3 regions of the Marinobacter sp. DS40M6 genome follow, and region 1 is predicted to be linked to each of the others. Evidence: predicted binding sites of a transcription regulator. Region 1 holds the regulator's gene; each other region holds the start of a gene.

Evidence for each region. The regulator sigma-54, encoded in region 1, starts transcription at its own class of promoters, with help from an activator protein. The targets are predictions, from matches to a motif close to ANTGGCATNNANNTTGCTNT.
Region 2: a site for sigma-54 is predicted at 2,745-2,764, ahead of flgA (flagellar basal body P-ring formation chaperone FlgA). Genes of this name have one in related genera too.
Region 3: a site for sigma-54 is predicted at 4,628-4,647, ahead of JJO78_RS00280 (PEP-CTERM sorting domain-containing protein). Genes of this name have one in related genera too.

Annotation. Positions count from the first base shown of each region.
Region 1 is NZ_JAFCAE010000004.1:270,577-277,333, reverse strand. It holds gene mgtE (magnesium transporter) at 1-818, opposite strand, end outside; gene JJO78_RS12025 (HPr family phosphocarrier protein) at 931-1,200, opposite strand; gene rapZ (RNase adapter RapZ) at 1,208-2,089, opposite strand; gene ptsN (PTS IIA-like nitrogen regulatory protein PtsN) at 2,118-2,588, opposite strand; gene hpf (ribosome hibernation promoting factor) at 2,684-2,992, opposite strand; gene JJO78_RS12005 (RNA polymerase factor sigma-54) at 3,117-4,643, opposite strand; gene lptB (LPS export ABC transporter ATP-binding protein) at 4,796-5,521, opposite strand; gene lptA (lipopolysaccharide transport periplasmic protein LptA) at 5,499-6,032, opposite strand; gene lptC (LPS export ABC transporter periplasmic protein LptC) at 6,115-6,705, opposite strand; gene JJO78_RS11985 (KdsC family phosphatase) at 6,706-6,757, opposite strand, start outside.
Region 2 is NZ_JAFCAE010000006.1:23,134-29,890, forward strand. It holds gene JJO78_RS15645 (MFS transporter) at 1-902, opposite strand, end outside; gene JJO78_RS15650 (CheR family methyltransferase) at 912-1,739, opposite strand; gene JJO78_RS15655 (chemotaxis protein CheV) at 1,781-2,713, opposite strand; gene flgA (flagellar basal body P-ring formation chaperone FlgA) at 2,912-3,616, shown strand; gene flgM (flagellar biosynthesis anti-sigma factor FlgM) at 3,797-4,123, shown strand; gene JJO78_RS15670 (flagella synthesis protein FlgN) at 4,131-4,601, shown strand; gene JJO78_RS15675 (hypothetical protein) at 4,644-5,381, opposite strand; gene JJO78_RS15680 (peptidylprolyl isomerase) at 5,623-6,240, shown strand; gene mnmC (bifunctional tRNA (5-methylaminomethyl-2-thiouridine)(34)-methyltransferase MnmD/FAD-dependent 5-carboxymethylaminomethyl-2-thiouridine(34) oxidoreductase MnmC) at 6,270-6,757, shown strand, end outside.
Region 3 is NZ_JAFCAE010000001.1:45,671-52,427, forward strand. It holds gene JJO78_RS00245 (VOC family protein) at 1-126, shown strand, start outside; gene JJO78_RS00250 (hypothetical protein) at 147-632, shown strand; gene JJO78_RS00255 (hypothetical protein) at 656-1,336, shown strand; gene JJO78_RS00260 (MHYT domain-containing protein) at 1,300-2,580, opposite strand; gene JJO78_RS00265 (DUF2897 family protein) at 2,738-2,917, opposite strand; gene JJO78_RS00270 (DNA-3-methyladenine glycosylase I) at 2,999-3,667, shown strand; gene bla (class A beta-lactamase) at 3,668-4,525, shown strand; gene JJO78_RS00280 (PEP-CTERM sorting domain-containing protein) at 4,691-5,308, shown strand; gene nfsA (oxygen-insensitive NADPH nitroreductase) at 5,433-6,170, shown strand; gene JJO78_RS00290 (efflux transporter outer membrane subunit) at 6,189-6,757, opposite strand, start outside.

The sequences.
Region 1 (6,757 bases):
TCAAGACCGGCCATGCTCATCAGGGAGTGGTCTGCGTCTTCGCGAATAACGTCAACCACGTCATCGATGGTGATTCGGCCCAGGAGTCGGCCTTCCTCACTGACCACGGGTGCTGAGATCAGGTCGTACCGTTCGAACAGGGTTGCCACCTTGGTGTCGGACAGCGTAACCGGTATCGGTTCGATGTCCGTGTCCATCACCTCCCGCACGGTTGCCGCCGGGTTGGATACGAGCATTTTGGTGATAGGCAACATGCCGATGAACTCGTCGCGTCGGCTGACCACGATAAGACTATCCGTCATCGGCGGCAGGTTGCGATGACGGCGCAGGTAGCGCAAAACCACGTCGATACTGATGTCCGGGCGCACCGTAATGGTGTCCGTGTTCATCAGGCCGCCGGCGGTATCTTCCGGGTAGGAGAGGACTTCTTCGACACGTTGGCGATCCTGCTCGTCCATGGTGTCCAGGACTTCCTGGATGACCGTGTCGGGCAACTGCTGCAGTAAGTCGGCCAGATCGTCCGACTCGAAATCCTCGATGATGTCAGCCAGTTCCTGAGCGTTCAGCTGGCTCAGGAAGTAACCTCGGATATCGTCATTCAGATACTGGAGGACTTCGCCTTCAAGCTGCTTGTCGACCAGGTTCCAGAGCAGGGCACGCTGGCGGGGTGGTGATGACTCCAGCAGGTGGGCGATGTCACTGGGGCTCAGGCCGCCATTCAGGATGCGGGCAACCTGTTTCAGGGCGCCACTGTCCAGCGCTTCGCTCAGGGAGCGAAGGCGTTGGCGCGCTTGGCTTTTCTCCAGAATATCGGTCATGGATCACCCACGGTCAGAAAACCCTCGTATTATAGCGGAGTTAGGCAACATAGGTGAGGAAGAGTTGTAGGTGAATGCCGTAGACGGGCAAGGATGTCCAGTGTGGAGGTGGTTATTCGCCTTCCCCGAAGTAGTCGTTGATCAGCGTAACCAGCGCATCGACAGCTTCGGACTCATCCGGACCGTCTACAATCAGCTCTACCTCTGATCCCTGGCTGGCGGCGAGCATCATGACTGGCATGATGCTTTTGGCGTCCACCTGTCGCCCTTTGCGGCTGATCTGAATGCTGCTGTCGAATTCAGATGCCTTGCCCACCAGTTTGGCTGCGGCCCGGGCATGGAGCCCAAGTTTGTTGATGATGGTAATGGGGCGGCGGATCATAGGCGGTTCAGCTTTCCCTGCTTTGCAGGTGGGGCAGTTCGGTGTGGCGAACCTGCACATTGCTGTATTTGCCCGAGAAATAGCGGCCGAGCTGGTCGCAGATATAAACCGAGCGATGCTGGCCACCGGTGCAGCCGATGGATATGGTCATATAGCTGCGGTTGCTGTCTGCGAACGAGGGTAGCCAGTTTTCCAGGAATTGGGTCAGGTCTTCGACCATCTTACGGCTCAACGGCTCCTTTTCCAGGAAATCGATAACCGGCTGGTCGGTGCCCACAAACTGCCGAAGGCTGGTGTCCCAATAGGGATTGGGCAGGCAGCGCACATCGAACACATAGTCCGAATCCAACGGCACGCCGTGCTTGAATCCGAATGACTGGAATAGCAGTGCCAGTTCCTGGTGGCGCCTGCCCGCGACTCGTTGCTTTACCATATCCCGGAGCTCGTACATGGACAGCCCCGTGGTGTCGATGTAGAGGTCTGCCAGCTTGGAAAGCGGCTCCAGAAGCTTCTTTTCGTTACCGATGGCCTCCCTCAGGGAGGTCTTGTCATCACTCAGTGGATGCTTTCGGCGCGTGGCATGGAAGCGCTGCAGAAGAGACTGTTCATCGGCGTCGAGATAGATGATCTCGATGGTTACGCCAGTATCCTGAAGGCTGCGGTAGATATCCTCGAAGTTGCTCAATTCTCCGGAAAGGTTACGGGCATCGATGCTGACCGCCATCTTTCCCAGCCGGCTGGGAGAGTTCTGGTTGGTGGCTTCCTGTGTGAGGGGGAACAGGAGGCCAATGGGCAGGTTGTCAATGCAGTAAAAGCCCAGGTCTTCCAGAACATGTAACGCGGTACTTTTCCCGGAACCTGATCGGCCGCTGACGATGATCAGTTTCATAGCCCGTTCACCTTGGATGTGGAGTTGTTCAGCTTGTTTCGGCTGTCATCCGGCGATAGAGAGAGCCTGCATCAGTGCACTGACGCAGCTGGTCGCAGAATGCACGTTCGTTGAACTTTTCAGCAAGTTGGCTCAAAAGCTCAAGATGCTCGCTGGTGGCTTCCTTGGGGACAATCAAGGTGAAGACGAGGTCCACCGGCTGGTTGTCGATAGCATCGAACGCAACGCCTTCTTCCAGGGTCAGCAAAACGCCAACCACGTGATCCAGCCCTTCCAGTCTGCAGTGGGGGATCGCGATGCCCTGTCCGATACCCGTGCTCCCCAGTCGCTCCCGTGCGACCAGATTAGTGAATATCTGGGTGTCGCTGAGCAAAGCGTCGTGTTGCTGGATCTGCTCGGCAATGGTTTCCATAACCCGCTTTTTGCTAGAGGCAGGCACCCGGCAAAGGGTTAGCTCCGGCGCGAGAATGTTCTCGATAGTCAGGGATGTGTCGGTCATGAATCGACTGCATTTCCGTAAAAAAAGGCTGCGGCACGTGTTGCATGGTTAGCCAGTGCCGCAGCTCGATTAACTGTCATGCCGGGGGCGTCGTCCTAGCGGGCGCCGTTCCCGTGCATCCGGTCTACGTTCTTTTCCTTGTGCTTCAGAATCTGCCTGTCCAGCTTGTCTACCAGTCCATCAATGGCAGCGTACATATCGCTGTTTTCGGCCTTTGCGTGAATCTCACCACCTATCACGTGAAGCGTAGCTTCCGCCATCTGGCGCACTTTTTCCACCTCAAGGGTAACCTGGCAATTGCTGATGTGGTCGAAGTGCCGCTCAAGCTTTTCAAATTTGCCTGATACGTAATCTTTCAGTGCGGGAGTCAGTTCTACGTGATGGCCTGAAATATTGAGTTGCATAGGCTTCTCCTGTTTTCAGCTTGCCGGCACCCGTTAGGATACCGGCTGTGTGCCACAGCGTTATGCTGCAGGCGGTATACTTTCAGGAAAGGGCTCTCCCCGTGAGGCCGGGAACAGACGCTTCCTACACCAATCGCTTTCGCTCGTTGGACGGAGGAATGTGCATTGCCTCGCGATACTTGGCCACGGTTCGTCTAGCCACCTTGATACCCTGGTCTCCTAGCATGGCTGCAATTTTGCTATCGCTCAATGGCTTTTTCGGAGTTTCCGTTGCAATCAGCTTCTTGATCATCGCGCGGATTGCCGTGGATGAGCACTCTCCACCCTCGTCGGTACTGACATGGCTCGAGAAAAAATACTTAAGTTCAAATATGCCCCGCGGCGTGTGCATGTATTTCTGGGTGGTGACCCTTGAAATGGTCGACTCGTGCATTTCCACCGCCTGGGCAATATCCGAGAGAATCAAAGGTTTCATGGCTTCCTCGCCATGATCCAGGAATCCCTGCTGGTGCTCGACAATGCGCGTGGCCACCTTAAGCAGGGTTTCGTTGCGGCTCTGCAGGCTCTTGATGAACCACTTTGCCTCCTGCAACTGGTCCCGCAGGTAGGTGTTGTCAGCACTGCTGTCAGCACGCTTTATAAGAGAAGCATAGCTTGCATTCACACGAATGCGCGGTGCAATTTCAGGATTCAGCTCCACGCGCCAGCGTTCATTGTGCTTGCGCACGATCACATCTGGGATGACGTAGTCTGGCTCGGCCTGATCCAGGGTGTCGCCGGGACGGGGGTTTAACCCGGTAATAAGTGCCAGAACGTCCCGTAGCTGCTCTTCTTTCAGGCGGCTGCGGCGTAACAGCTGGGCGTAATCACGGTTACCCAGCAGGTTTATGTAGTGGGTAATCACCAGTCGCGCCTGAGCCAGCCAGGGTGTTTCCGGGGGCAGCTGATTCAGCTGGATCAGCAGGCATTCCTGCAGATTACGGGCGAACACGCCGGGTGGATCGAAGTGCTGCAGGCGATGAAGAACGGCTTCCACTTCGTCCAGTTCCAGCGGGTCTTCGTCGGATTCGTCCACCATGCCTGAATGAATTTCTTCAAGCGGAGAGGTCAGGTAGCCGTGGTTATCAACCGCATCCATCAGGGCATGGGCGATGGCCTGATCCCGCTCGCTCATGGGCGTCAGGTTCAGTTGCCATTCCAGGTGGTCCTGGAGCGTTTCGGTGGGGGAGTTACGGGTTTCGAAGTCGTGGTCGTTTTCGTCGTCGTTACGGGCTGCTGACGCGGGGGCTGACTGGTAAATGTCATCCCAAGCGGTGTCGACGGGAAGATCATCGGGAATGGTGTCGGGACTGTCCGTTTCTGATGACCAGTCAGGTCCGTTTTCGGATTCGTCCCACTCAGCAGCGGTGTCTGAAGCGGTGTTGGATTCCTCGGTTGACGCTGTTTCAGACGACTCGTTGTCACTGTCCGTTGATTCCGGATTCTGGTTGTCGTCGTCTTCGGAGGTTTCCAGCATTGGGTTGGATTCCAATGCCTGCTGGATTTCCTGCTGGAGGTCCAGGGTGGAGAGCTGCAGAAGCCTGATAGCCTGTTGCAGCTGGGGCGTCATGGTCAGGCTTTGGCCCAGCTTTAACTGTAGTGAGGCTTTCATAACCATGGTTCAGGATCCGTCACTCGGTCTCTCTCTTCCGTCACTCAGGCTCTCTCTTTACGTCATCAGGGCGCTTTCTGGAGCCGGGGTTGCACAAAAACTCTTTGTATGCTGGCTACTTGCCGCACCAAGCAAGTTCTTTGCCGAGTGTACTACAGGCGAAACTCGTTGCCCAGATACACTTCCTTGACCTGCTGGTTGGCCAGTATATCGTCCGAATTACCAGAGGCAATGATGTGGCCGCCGCTGACAATGTAGGCATTCTCGCAGATGTCGAGGGTTTCCCGCACGTTGTGGTCGGTGATCAGTACGCCGATACCCTTGTCCCGCAAGTGTCGGATGATCTGCTTGATGTCGCTCACGGAGATCGGGTCGACTCCGGCGAAGGGTTCGTCCAGCAGGATGAACGCCGGCTCCATCGCCAGCGCCCGGGCAATTTCCACCCGTCGTCGCTCGCCGCCTGACAGGGCCATGCCGACGCTATCGCGGATGTGGGTAATGTGAAACTCTTCAAGCAGTTCCTCTAACTTGGCCTCCCGGTCAGCGCGTTTGAGTTCGCGGCGGGTTTCCAGGATCGCCAGTATGTTGTCGCGTACGGTGAGCTTGCGGAACACGGATGCTTCCTGGGGCAGGTACCCGATTCCCTTGCGGGCACGACCATGCATGGGCAGCGGCGTTATGTCCTGATTGTCGATGGTGATTCGACCGTTGTCGGCGGGAACCAGGCCAACAATCATGTAGAAACACGTCGTTTTTCCCGCGCCATTGGGGCCGAGTAAGCCGACGATCTCGCCACTGCGAATTTCCAGGGAAACGTCGATGACGACCTTCTTCTGTTTGTAGCTTTTTGCGAGGTTACTGGCCCTGAGAACTGCCATCGATATCCTGTCCGTTAGGGTTGTTATCTGGATTGCTACCGGCGTTGCCGCGCGGCTGGATGACCATTTCGACGCGACCGCTGCCATCGCCCTGGTCAGCAGAGCCTTCTGCGGTCACCACGCGTTCGGCGCTGTCATAATGAATGACGTCGCCCCGGAACAGGTTGCCGCCCTGTTCGATCACAGCTTCGCGCTGAAAGGTAACCCGGTTGTCGGAGGCGGACCAGGTGATCGTTAGCGCACGGGCGTCGGTTTCGCCCTGGCCTTCCATGGCAGGCTGGCGGTAGCGTGCCGGGGTACCGGTGGCTTCAATGCGGCTGACGCCATTCTCATCCCGGTGGAGTACAACTTTGTCCGCCATAAGGTTGGCATCGCCCTGACTCATTTCAACCGAGCCGGTATAGGTTGCAATGCCCTGGCCTTCGTCAAGCCGCGCGTTGTCGGCATTGACCCTGATGGGTTGGTCAGACTCAAGATCAAAGGCCGCGGCGAACGGCATGCCCACGGTCATTGTCAGCGCCAGGACAATCGCTGAGACTGCCGGGCGCAATGCCACCGGTTGGTGCCGATTGCGGTGAGGGTTGGGCATGAATTTACTTGCCGGTCTCATAGCGTCCTTCCACGTCAGAGTCGAGTTCGAGGATTCGGTCATCAATCCAGGCCTTCATGCCGGTTGCGCGGGTCAGGCTGAACGAGTCGGTCAGTTCCACCGGGGCGTCTGTGTAAACAGTACGCTCTGTGTTATCCAGTGTCAGCGTTGACGTGGTTAATGTCAGGGGGCGCCCACCTTGGGCTTGCTGGGACACCCGAACATCCCCCGTCAAGTGGACCAGGTCGTCAGCTTCCATGAATTGGCCTTTGTTGGCCTGGACTTGCCAGGGTGCGTTGCCGGGGTCGCCGTAGAGCGTCGCATTCGGCGATTCCATAATGGTTTCGTTGCGGGCCTCGAATTGCTCGATACGTGGGCTTTCGAAGTGTGCGGTAAGCCGCCCGGTCTCGTCGAAAGACAGATAGCGACCATTGACCACGAAACCGTCTGGTTCCGATTCGCCTCTCAGCGCGGCGGCATCCACCGGCTCTGATGACTCGTCACTTTGCCAGAGCAGGAAAAACAGTGCCACTATCGTGACAGCCAGCCCCAGGGTTCGTACCCAGGGCCGGGTAAAGAGGGCTTCAGCGGCCATTCAGTCCTGCTCCAGGTAGGGTTGCAGGCTTGCGTTGAGCTGCCCGCAGGCG
Region 2 (6,757 bases), on a different contig from region 1:
AGGTAGTGGTGAAAGCTGATACCGCTGAACGCCAGGGCCACACACCCCAGATAGGCGAGCAATCCCAGGCCCATCATCCTTGGAATACCCACCACACGAATGAACCAGCCACTGATCAGCGACGGCAAGTACATGGCCATGATGTGAATCTGAATGACCCACTTGGCATCTTCAAGCGGGTGGTCGGCCACTTCCGTCATACTCAGTGGTGTTGCCGTCATGATAAAGCTCATGAGGGCATAACCGATGGCAGCGGAACTGATCGCCGCCCAAATGACCGGTTGCCTCAGGATGTCAGACATCGGGCGACCGCCCTCCCCCAAGGCTTCCCGTACTCGCTCCCCGCTGGCGCGGTATCCGAAAACCAGTACGACCATGGCAACCACCTGCACGGCACTCAATGCAAGCCAGCCGCCCATGAAAGGGTGCTCGGCTTGGCCTCCACCTCCCAAAAGCGCAATTTCCGGCCCCAGCCACGCCGCTACGAGGCCGCCTAGAAGCACCCTGGCTGCTGCGGAGCCAGCCATCTCGGGCGCTACCGACTCCATGGCCGCAAAGCGGTATTGGTGAACCACCGCCAGCCCGGTTCCGCCCACAACCGCCGCAGCGCACAAGAACGGGAAACTCGCACTCCAGGCTGCCAACGCACCGAACAACCCGGACACCACACCCGCCAGCGTGCCAAGCAACATAACCGGCTTGCGCCCCAGGCGTTCCATCAGCCACGTAGCAGGCTTTATAGCCAGGACCGTTCCAACTACCACAAGGCCCACGGGCAAGGTTGCCCACTCAGGTGATGGCGCCAGAAGACGTCCGTGAATGCTTCCGATAAAGACGATGAAAGGCGCTGTACACATGGCAAGCGCCTGGGCGGCGACCAGTATCCATACATTGATCGGCATTGGGTGGGCCTATTTCTTGCGGTAGATGATCCCTGGGTGGCACTGCACCATTTCGTAGAGATGAGGCAACCCGTTCAGCGATTCCGATGCTCCCAGTATCAGGTAACCACCGGGATTGAGAGTGGCATGGATACGGGTCAGGATGTCCTTTTTAAGCTCTGCCGAAAAGTAGATCAGTACGTTCCGGCACATAACAATGTCAAACTTCCCGAGCATGTAGCGTTCAAGCAGGTTCAGCTCCCTGAACTCCACCATGCTCTTGATTTGCGGTCGGATCTGCCAACTGCCATTCATGGCAGGAGTAAAAAACTGCTTTTGCCGCTCGGGTGACAGGCCCCGGCCAATGGCAATCATCTCGTACTCGCCACGGCGCGCAACCTCTAGAACGCTTTTGGAGATGTCGGTGGCGGTGATCTTCACATCCCGCAGCCTACCCGGCCGCTGGCGACGAAATTCTTCAATAATCATCGCTACCGAATAGGGCTCCTGGCCTGTCGAACAGGCTGCAGACCAGATACGAAGTGACTGCGCTGATTTTCTGTCGCCAAATTCCGGCAGCAGCTTTTCCTGCAGGATGCGGAACGGGTGATTGTCCCGAAACCAGAGGGTTTCATTCGTCGTCATCGCGTCGATCACGACTTCCTTCAAACTGCTGCGACCGGTTCTCTTCACGCGATCCAGCAAATCACCCAGGGTTCTCAGCTCGTTCTCTTCCATGATCCGCCGCAAACGGCTTTTTACCAAATACTGCTTGTTCTCCCCGAGCAAAATGCCACACGCATCCTGCAGGAATGATTTAAAGGCCTCGTATTCCTGTGGCGTTATTTCAGCTTTCATTGGATCTCATTATCGAGTGAGTCGGAAGTAACGGAGGAGCGTCACTGCTCGCGGTCGACAATTTCCATGACTCTTTCAGCCAGCTCATCGGGGCTGAATTTAGCCATGAAATCGTCAGCGCCCACCTTCTGCACCATCGCCTTGTTAAACACGCCACTCAGGGACGTGTGCAGCATGATAAATACATCCTTGATTGCAGGCTCATTTTTACACTTGGTGACCAGAGTGTACCCGTCCATTTCCGGCATTTCGACATCGGATATGATCAAACACAGGTGATCGGCGGCGCGAGAGCCATCTGCCGTAATCTCTTTCAGATAATCCAGGGCCTGCCTGCCATCATTCTTGGTCACCACTCCCATACCAATGGCAGTGAGACATCGCTCAATCTGGCGTCGCGCCACAGCCGAATCGTCTACAACCAGCACCGGCAGATGGCCAGGCACCCGCTCTGAACTGCGATTGCGAACCTCTTCGGTGACATCTTCCTCAAACGGCGACACTTCAGACAGGATCTTTTCAACATCGATGACCTCTATCAGCTTGTCTTCAAAGTGCGTTACCGCTGTGAGGTAAACGTCTTTGCCCGCACCCTTGGGTGGCGGCAGGATGTCTTCCCAGTTCATATTCACGATGCGGTCGACACCAGCCACCAGGAAACCCTGGGTTTTTCGGTTGTACTCAGTAATGATCACGAAGCTGGTGGCCATCTCTTCCTTGGGAATACCGGGAAGCCGGATTGACATACCTAGGTCAATGATTGGGATAGTCTCGCCACGAATATGGGCCACGCCCCGAACCATAGGGCGACTGTTCGGCAACGATGACAGCCTGGGGCACTGCAACACTTCCTTGACCTTGAAGACGTTGATGCCGTACATCTGCCGGCCACGAAGGCGAAATAACAGAAGCTCCAGACGATTCTGGCCCACCAGCTGGGTGCGCTGATTTACACTGTCCAATACCCCTGCCATCGTTTATATCTCCCACTCGAAACGTCTTGCTGCCGGCACGCATCTTGCTGCGTTATTCTAAAAAGTCGCGTGGAACCGGCTATGTGCCGGTTTATTGACTCACTCGATAGGCTTAACGGCCGAATCCGGAAATCATTAGGATATTCCTGAACTCGGGGCTTTACCCGGTTAATGACAGCATAGGACAAACTGCCGCGTATGCGCATTACCAATTTCGCCATCATATTGTTATTCACCGTAACAGCCGGCCCGGCAATGGCCTCCACGACCACGTCCGAACAAATTCAAAGCAGCGCGGAACAATTTCTGGAGGCATTTTCAGAGGCTCAGGCAAACGAAGGCTTTACGGTTTCCCACGATACCGGCCAACTCGACGCACGCCTCTCGCTCGCAACCTGTGATACCCCACTCAGCGTATCGTTCAGCGGCGACCCCTGGAGGACCACCCAACCCTCGCTACTGGTTTCCTGCGAGGGCGAGCGCCCCTGGCGCATGTTCCTTCCGGTATCCGTCACGATAACCGGTGAAGCCATGGTCGCCGCCCGCCCCTTGGGGCGCGGCGAACGACTGACGAAAGCGGCAATACAGTCGGATAACGTGGTGGTGAATTCGATTCGACGGGGCGCAATAACCAATGTCGACCAGTTAGTGGGCATGGAAATGCGCCGCGGCGTGAACGCCGGTACCGTATTTACACCGGATTTGGTGCTGGCTCCGGCAGCGATCGAACGCGGAGACCATGTTATCATCAGCGCCCGCAGCGGCAATTTTTCGGTAAACTCAAGGGGTAAAGCCCTGGCCAGTGCCGGGATTGGAGAACAGGTTCTGGTTGAGAACCTCTCGTCCTCCCGCACCGTGCGTGCCCGTGTGACTGCTCCCGGGCATGTCGAGATTCCCATGTAACCTCGTTCCCGGCATTGATTCACCGGAAACGGCAATCTGTTGCCGGTTTTTTTTTGAAAGATGACAAGAGTGTCATTTAACTCTTGCAAAAATCGCTAAAGAAACGTCAGGCCATGCCGATAGACAGGTATGAAATTTTGGAGCCGCCCAACGCGGCCGACCAGTTAAGCAGGTAACGTTATGTCAGTTGACTTTAATGGAATAGGCCCAGGCCAGGTCAACACCCAGAAAACCACGGCCGATAAATCTTCCGCTACCCAGAGCACTCAGCCCTCTACAGCTGAGCAGGCAAAGACCCAGGCGCAAGGCGCCCGTGGCGAAAATGTCAATTTGAGCAGCCAGGCGAAGAACCTGAAACAGCTCGAACAAAAGCTCGGCAGTTATCCGGAAATGGACGATGACCGTATCGAGCAGATCCGCTCTGCCCTTGAAAGCGGCTCCTACAAGGTTGATGCGGAGAAACTGGCCCAGAAAATGCTTGAGATGGATGAAAGCATTTTCGGGTGAGTAGATCATGGCCGCAATTGATGAACTGAAAGACCTTTTATCTCAGGATATCCGTCAACTCGAATCCCTGGCGGACGTCCTGCAGCAGGAAAAAGCCTGCCTTTCCACATCTGATATCCGTAAACTCGAATCACTGACTGGCGAGAAAAACACTCTGTTGGGTCAGATTCGTGAACGGGCCAAACTCAAAATCCGCCTTCTGGTGTCGATGGGGTTTCGACCTGAAAACGGAGCACCCTCACGGTTTATTCTCAGCGCCGGCCTGTCAGATGTTTACGACTTGTGGCGGGAGGCCGACGAACGCCTTAAGACCTGTCACCAGTTGAATAGCAATAATGGGCGGGTTGTCAGTCACCTCCAGAAGCGCCTTTCACGTCTTACTGATATATTCCGCGGCGTTTCCGGGCACCAGACCCTCTACGGTGCTCAGGGCGAGCAAAAGGCCGTATCACACCGTACCGTTCTGGCGAGCGCCTGACGGCTTCTGGGCTCCGCAAACGTCGGAGCCCAACGCATCCCATCAGCGAGTATAGATCGTCATCTGTGAATCGGGATGGAAGCGGATATTGTCGAGGGCAATGTTCCCCATGGACGGTCCCTGACTGCCGCTGACCCGTATATTGTCCATGCGGATCTGTTCGATCCTTTCCGGGAACGCCAGGGTGAGTCCGCCATCGTCACGAACCGTGTAACGGGGAACATCATCCCGATAATGCACACCGGATATCGTAAGATCAGAATCCAGGAAGTTCAGCACCGGCACGAAAATGTTCGCTGTTAGTTTCAGGCCTTCGATGACATCCGGATCAACCTCTCCTGTCCCGTCGTTACTTCCGGTCATGGCAGATACCGTGGCGATACGATCCAACAAGGATTGATCACCCTGCCCCGACACGCCGGCCATCTCGTCGTCATTAAGCGGCGCCAAACCGGCACGCTCGTACAATTGCGCGGCGTCCGTAACGTCTCGTGAATCATTCGTGGTGCTGCCAGCGGCAAAACTGACCAATGGCTGAAAAGGCAATACCGCCATAGTGACCAGTGCAGCCGCGTTGCGGTAACGGGATTGGTGCTTGAGAACCCGATGCAACTCGCGCTCGGTAATCCAGCCGGACTGTATAAACACCTCGCCGAGCCGCTGACCGGTCTCATGCTGTAGGCGCAGGCCCTCTTCCAACTGAATTTCGGAAAGGTATCCCCGGTTTATCAGCAACCGACCGAGACGGGATTTTTCTTCGAAGCCCTGACGGATTTTCAAGGTATGCCTCCAATAGCTTCACAGTGATTGCCGTACAACCTGGCCCGGTCAGAGTGCATCAATGCCACTGATGCGATAAAAGGTTAGCTGATAGTCATGAACTCCGCAGGGAATATGCCCGACTTGACAAGTATTATCTGCTAACATCCTGCAACAGACTGGATTCATGGGAACAGTATCGCAGCAAACATTCCCGAAGCTACCTACTATTCCCTGAACTAACTACGTGAGCCATTATAGAATGACAAATTTCGTAAAACCGTTTCGTTATGTGATGCAAATCGCTCTATCTGTAACCTTCATGCTGGGTATCGGCAACTGCCTGGCGGCAGAAGGGCAACAGAATGAGCTGCCCCAGGTGATTATTGAAACCAGCGAAGGTGCCATTGAGGTGACTCTGCGCCCGGACATCGCTCCCGAGACCGTTGAGAATTTTATTGCCTATGCCAAAAACGGGTTCTACGAGGGAACGCTGTTCCATAGGGTCATTCCAGGTTTCATGATCCAGGGCGGCGGTTTTGATCAGGATCTAAACCAGAAGCAGACCCGTAGCCCCATCCGGAACGAAGCCAGGCCAACCGCCAAAAACCTTCGCGGAACCATCGCCATGGCCCGCACAAGCTCACCGGACTCCGCCACGTCCCAGTTTTTTATCAACCTGACCGACAACGATTTCCTGAACGCAGGTGTCCGCGGCCCGGGCTACGCGGTATTTGGCAAGGTGACAGGGGGAATGGGTGTTGTGGATGCCATCGCCAGCAAGAAAACGGTGAGATCCCGAGGCATGGCGGATGTACCCCAGGAACCCGTCATTATCCGTAGCGTTTCGGTCCGGCAAACCGATACCGCGGCAGAGTAGCCCATCAAGCCTACTGACCGGATACGATGATTGTGACTGACCCCAGGCTACCGTCCATTGAAACCGCAGACATTGATTGGAGCAGTGGCGCACCCCGCTGTCGCCGCTTTGGCGATGTTTACTTCTGCAGCGAGAACGGCCTTGAAGAAGCGCGGTATGTGTTTATCGGCCAGAACCGGCTTCGCGAACGTTTCTCCTTATTGCCCGCAGCCTCCTCCTTCGTCATCGCGGAAACTGGGTTTGGCACTGGCCTGAATTTCCTCGCAGCCTGGCAAGCCTGGAATGAGACAGCCACACCACGCAACGGCTGCCTGCATTTCGTCTCCGCCGAACGCCACCCGTTGACTCCGGAGGACCTTGCCCGAGCACTTACGATGTGGCCGGAGCTCAAGGTCTACGCTGACCAACTGCTTGAACAGTATCCTGCCCCCATCACCGGTACCCATCGCCTGGTACTCGCCGGCGGTCACGTCAGGCTGACCCTGTTTTTCGGCGACGTAGCCGATGCATGGCGTGA
Region 3 (6,757 bases), on a different contig from region 1:
GAAAAAGTGACGTCCTCGGGCGGTGCCATCGTGCAGGACATTTTTTCATTTCCGGGCGGTCGCCGTTTTCATTTCTCGGACCCCAATGGCAATGAGTATGCCGTTTGGTCAGAGCCAGTGGTGTAAACAATCTTTAGGAGCCCCAAATGCCAAGGAAGACATTGCGCAATATCAGCTTGCTAGCACTTTCCACCCTCCCTGACCTGACGTTAGCCGGCCAGCCCACGCCTTCAGACTATCTCGATAGCCAACCTTTGCTTCTGGAAATCCGCTACTGTGAATGCCAGGCTACCGAACCTGATGGCGACCCAGCCGATGTGTTGCCGGAGTTTCTGGATGATTCGAGGGTTCTGCGGGTGGGAGCAGTCACAACCGAACACAGTAACTTTGTTGCGTCGCGGGAGCTGTCCATGGGATATGAGATCAGCCCGGTGGAAAAGCCCTCTGGTTCATTCCAGCTCACCTATGCCAGTGAATACACAACCCGTGATGGCAACCTCGCGGGCCAGGGGACGCTGGTACTGGAAGCAGGCCAATGGGTGAGTCTTTTCGAATCCCATCACCAAACTAAAGCCGGGGCGAAGCATGCCGGTGTTGCGATTCGGCTGGTGGATCAAAGCTCCTCCCAATAGCCCAATAGAGAGAAAAGCAGTCGATGATACGAATTCCTTTTCCCCAGGCACCGGACTACCCGGCAGTTGAACCTGGTTTCAATGGACCAAAGGTGGCGGCGATTCACGGCCTTATGGGCCATGACCTTATGCGGAAACACCTGCTTCGCATGATGAAGGAGTCCGGTTACCACGACACAACGATGTACAGCCATATGCATCCCACGAAAGCCATCGCGGACGATTTAAGCGAAGCAGCTGGCGCCAACCGCAGAATAGCCATCGTCGGCTATAGTCAGGGCGGTTTCGAGGCGATCAAGGTGGCACGTGAACTCGCCCGGCGTGACATCACAGTCGACCTGGTTGTGACCATTGCGGCAGGCGGCCTGGGCCGAACGTTGCCGGCCCAATGGGGATTCAACCCCCGCAAGGCGCCGGCCAACGTCTTCAGGTGCCTTAATTTTTTCTCAGAGGGCGACCGGCTTGGGTCCGATCAAAAGCCTGAGCGCAACCTGATGAAAGCCAGCCAATCAGGCCAGTACGTTGAGAATATTGTTTTCCCGAAGGACGAACACATATCCCACATTCGATTGGTCATTTGCTACCCGGAATCGCGAGTGCATCCTACCGTCAGGGCCCGGTTGCTGGATCCGCTGCAAAATGAACTGGCGTCGTTGACCCGCCAGCATCATGTTTCCGGCAATGCTGAACGCGCCTCGAAGTAATCCGCCGATTTTACCTCTTCGTTCATGCTGGCGAGCCCCAGCTTTCGAAGCTCTGAGGTTTCCATCGCTTTTTTCATCAGCATCCGGCTATTACGCCCGGAGTTGGGGAACACGCTCTGCCCGGCTCGAAGTTCAAGTGTAACGCCACTTTCTGTTTCCGTCGGAAGATTCCGAAGGCGCTGATACAGGTCTTTGTGTTTGTCGTCTGCGGGGTTTGTCACGAGCAACACGAACGCACTGGTTGAATGGCGTGCCAGGTAGGTTCCTTCATCGACGGCTGTCCTCACGGTTCTGGCCAGGGCGGCTATTGCGTCTTCAGCTTGGTTGTCGGGAATCTCCCGATGGTTGGCAACCTCCAGGTAGAGCACAGCGAACTCGTGTTTGTCGGTTTCACTCCTTGCCAGTTCCTTGACCAGATGATTCGCCAGGCTGGCCCGGTTGGGCAGTCCTGTGGTCGAATCGTACAGTGCTTTGCGCTCGACACGCCGGGATTCCTCCAGCGCCTGGATTTCAGCGTTCCGGCGCTGCTTGACGTCATTGGCGGAGGCAAAAAGAGCGACCAGGATCAATACGCCACTGAACAGGGCCAGCGGGGCACCCAGCCAATCACCCGATAGCAGATTGTCTGCAGCGGGCATGGCGTTTTCAGGATAGATCATGGCAGCCATGCCCGTGTAGTGCATTCCACAGATAGCCACGCCCATGGCCAGGGCGGCGCCGAGCTGGAGGGCGGTTCCTTTGAGGCCTTGTACTGACTGCAAGCGGCGGCAAATGAACATGGCCACACCCGAGGCCCCGACCGCAATGACAACGGAAGCACTGAACAGAACCGGGTCGTAGCGCATCCCCGGCTCCATCTCCATGGCCGCCATGCCGACGTAATGCATGGACGTAATACCGCCGCCCATGAACAGGCTGCCGATAACGATCTGCAGCGGGCCCGCGCGGTCCTTGCCGATGATATGCAGGGCCAGTCCCGAAGCACCCACAGCGGCAACCCAGGAAATCAGGGTAATGGTGAGGTCGTAGCTCATTTCCATCGGCATCACATAGGCCTGCATGCCTACGAAATGCATGACCCAGACCCCGGTTCCCATCGTCAGAGCCCCGAGCGCCAGCCATAGCCTGGCTTTTGCCTGTTCGAGCGTAGCAAGCTGTGCGCCGAAGTAGAGCGCGCTGTACGATGCCAGTACCGCAACCACAAAGGAGGCGGCCACCAGGGTGTAATCGTAATATCCCGTCATTCTGAAACCCGTTTTTCTGGATGAACACTGTTCACGACCGGTTTCGCCAATGGCCAAACTGCCGTGAAATGAGAAATTCATCAGAGATACGGGGCTCTTGCGCTACCGTTTCATCGACAATGTGAATTTTCGTGAAATGTCTAACGGGGACAGCAAATTACCACTGCTCCCGGTCCTCCGCACTTTCCTCAGCTTCTACCTCGGCCTTGCGTTCCTGGATCTTTTTCATCTTTTCGTCAGAGATCTTCATACTGTTGGCGCTGTCCCGCAGCACGAAGAGGCTGCCGACCACCAGGGCCAGCGCGACTATGACAAAAACCCATCCGATAAGTGGCATGGCTTGGCTCCTTCATTGAACCCATTTACCTTATAGTGGACCACACGCCTTCAACCCGACAACCGGATTCCGGAAATTACGATGTCCTTCTCCAGAATTTACAATCAGGCAGCCGCCCGCAAAGGCGGCGAAGTCGAGCTACGCGCCATATTGCCCCGGGTTGCGGCGCCCGGTGAGCTTGAAGCCATGGGTGACGACCGCTACCTGTCCGAGGTCACACGCTGCGTCTTCAAGGCCGGTTTCGTGTGGCGAGTGATCGAGAACAAGTGGCCGGGATTTGAAGATGCCTTCAAGGGGTTCGTGCCGCTGTACTGGCAGCAGGTTCCGCCAGAAGTGCTGGAGGATCTGGCACAGGATGAACGCATTGTGCGCAACATGCAGAAAATTCGCACGGTGCCGGACAACGCCCGGATGATTGTGGATGGCGCCCGTGAGCACGGTGGCTTTGGAGCCTTCCTGAGCCAGTGGCCTTCGCACGATCAGGTCGGCTTGCTGATGTGGTTCAAACGCCACGGTGCCCGCCTCGGCGGCAACACCGCCCAATATTTCCTGCGTCGGGTAGGCTGGGATGGGTTTATCCTGTCGTCGGATGTGGCCGCCGGGTTGCATCGGGAGGAACGGCTGGATGCCAGCCCCGGCAGCAAAAAGGCCTTGATGCAGGCACAGCAGGCCTTCAACGACTGGCATAAGGAAACTGGCCTGCCCTACAGCCACCTGTCGCGAATTCTGTCTTACTCAGTGGGAGATTAGATGCGTTCCGCCCTGTTAATGCTCGCCCTTTGGTTGATGACCTCCACGCTTTCTCTGGTCCACGCCAACCCGTTGCTTGAGGCGGTGAAAACCGTGGAACAGCGCCTGGACGCACGCGTGGGCATCGCCCTCTATGATTCCGGGACTGGAGAATCCTGGGACTATCACGGCGATGACCGTTTCCCCATCACAAGCACCTTCAAAACCCTGGCCTGTGCGGCGTTGCTGGCAAAGGTGGATAACGGCACTGTTGATCTGGATCGGCGAGTGATCTTCAGCAAGGACGATCTGGTGACCTATTCACCGGTCACTGAGACACGTGTAGGGGAAGAGGCAGGTATGAGTTTGCGGGAGCTGTGTGAAGCGACAATGGCCACCAGCGACAACACCGCCGCCAATCTGGTACTGGGGGCCATTGATGGCCCCGACGGCGTTACCGCGTATGCACGCGATCTGGGCGATACCGTTACGCGGCTGGACCGGACGGAAACCTCACTCAATGAGGCCACGCCGGGCGACCTGCGAGATACCACAAGTCCCAAGGCGATGGTCGCGAACCTCCGCAAATTGGTACTTGGTGAGGCGCTATCCAAAGGTTCCCGGGATACTCTGGTTACCTGGCTCAAAGGCAACCGTGTCAGTGACAACTTGCTCCGGGCAGCGATACCACCGGACTGGACAATCGGAGACCGCTCTGGAGCCGGCGGCCACGGCTCCCGTTCAATCACTGCCGTGCTATGGCCACCCCATCGCCCGCCTCTGGTGATCGCGATCTATATAACGCAAACCGGTGCGTCTTTTGATGAACGTAATGGCGCTATCAGAGACCTCGGGGGCGCTATTGTGAAGCACTTCTGATCGCCAGCAACAGCTGCCGGCCTGTCAGAATTCTTTACACACTGCCTTCAAGGTTGCGCTCAAAAATCATCGTGGCATCTGAATTCAAGGAGAATTTTTGACAGTGGCCCACATGTTGCCTTTATCAGTGCAGATCAACACTGATGACCATTAAGGAAAGGCCACATGAGCATTATCAACCGTATCGCCACACTGGGCATCCTTGCCGCAGGCCTCGCATTCGCCGCTCCGGCAACCGCTAACCTGATCGAGAATGGCAGCTTCGAAAACCCCAACGTGACTACGGGCACCTGGCAGTTTTTTACATCTGACCAGGTCGCTGGCTGGACCGGCAGCAACATTGAAATCTGGGAGAGTGGCTTCAACAGCGTGAACGCTTATGACGGCAGCCAGTTTGCCGAGCTGAATGCCCACCCGGACATGGATGGCCCATTTGGCATCTACCAGACCATTGATACCACCATTGGCCAGCGTTATGACCTGAGCTTTGCTTACCGCGCTCGCCAGAACAACTCTGAAAGCTTCATGTTGTCCCTGATTTCCAATGGAAACAGTGCCGATTCGCTGCTGAATGATCATGTAACGAGTGGTTGGAGCATCTTCTCAGGAAGCTTCATTGCCAGCGCTCTGGAAACCACCATCAAGTTCACTTCCGTGAGCCCGGATGGCACCGTCGGCAACTTCCTCGACGACGTAAGAGTAACCGCACAGGTCCCTGAACCGGGCACGCTGGCGCTGATGGGGCTAGGTCTGCTCGGCCTGGGCTTTCGCCGTCGCCGCTAGTCGCTGGCTAAAAAAACGCTCGACCTCTAAAAGGGCCCCGTAATGATGATTGCGGGGCCCTTTTTGCCATCATCGCCTGCCAATGGCAGGATAAGCGCTTTCCGTTGTCATGCTGAAGGGCGCTATGAATCCCACCATTGAGCTTCTTAAATCACACCGTTCAATCCGCAAGTTCCAGAACCGCAGGATTCCCCGCGAGCTGTTCGAGGAACTGATCCGGGCTGGCCAGAGCGCCGCTACGTCCAGTCATGTGCAGGCTTACTCCATTATCCATGTGGTCGATCCGAACAACCGAGAGGCCCTTGCGGAGTTGAGTGGCGGCCAACGCTATGTGGCGGAAAGTTCAGATTTTCTGGTGTTCTGCGCAGACATGAAACGGGCCACGGATGCCGCGGAACGCGCAGGTGCCGAGGTAGTCCGCGGGATGACCGAGCAGTTGCTGGTGGCCAGCATCGATACTGCCCTGGTGGCCCAGAACGTTGCCACCGCAGCAGAATCGGCGGGGCTGGGCCTGTGTTATATCGGGGGCATACGTAACAACCCAGCGGAGGTGAGCGAGCTACTACGTCTGCCGGAGCATGTATATCCGGTGTTCGGTATGTGCCTGGGGTATCCGGACCAGGCACCCGAGGTGAAACCGAGACTGCCACTGGCGTCCATCCTCAAAGAGGATTATTACCAAAGCGAACGCGATCCGGAACTGGTGGCGGAATTCGACACCACCATGAACACCTATTACCAGGCCCGCACCGGGGGCACCAAGGACACCAACTGGTCGCAACAGCTGAAACCACTGTTTACATCCAAGTTGCGCCCCCACATGCGGGATTTCCTGCGCGGCAAGGGCTTCGAGATGAAGTAATCAGGATCGCCGGGAGACTTACCCCGGCGCACCTACCAGCGAGCGGTAGACATCCACCATCGCCAGGGTGACCGCTGTGCGGCTACGCACGGCCGCATCCCGGGTGGCGGTGAACTCCTGTTCCGCCGTCAGCACCTCGAAATAGCCGATAAACCCTTCTTCATAGCGAGCCCGGGCCAGTTCCACGGCGTGCTCGGCATTATTCATCGCCTGTTCCAGCCGCTCTTCCCGCTGTTGCGCTCGCTGATAACGCACCAGCCGCGTTTCTGCCTCTTCCAGGGCCTCCAGCACCGTTTGCTGGTAGCTGGCCAATGCCGCACGGCTATCGGCTCCTGCCGCCTCGATACGGGATTTGACCCGGTCGTGGTCCAGGAAAGTCCAGTCAATGCCCAGGGCAACGCGTCGGGTTTCCGCCGGACCGGTGAACAGATCGCTGGTGTCGCCGGCAACGGAACCGATTAGCCCGCTCAGGGTAAAGCGAGGGAACAAGTCAGCGGTGGCCACCCCAATGCGGGCGGTGGAGGCCGCCAGGCGTCGCTCAGCAGCGGCGATATCCGGGCGGCGGCGCAGAACTTCCCCCGGGCTAT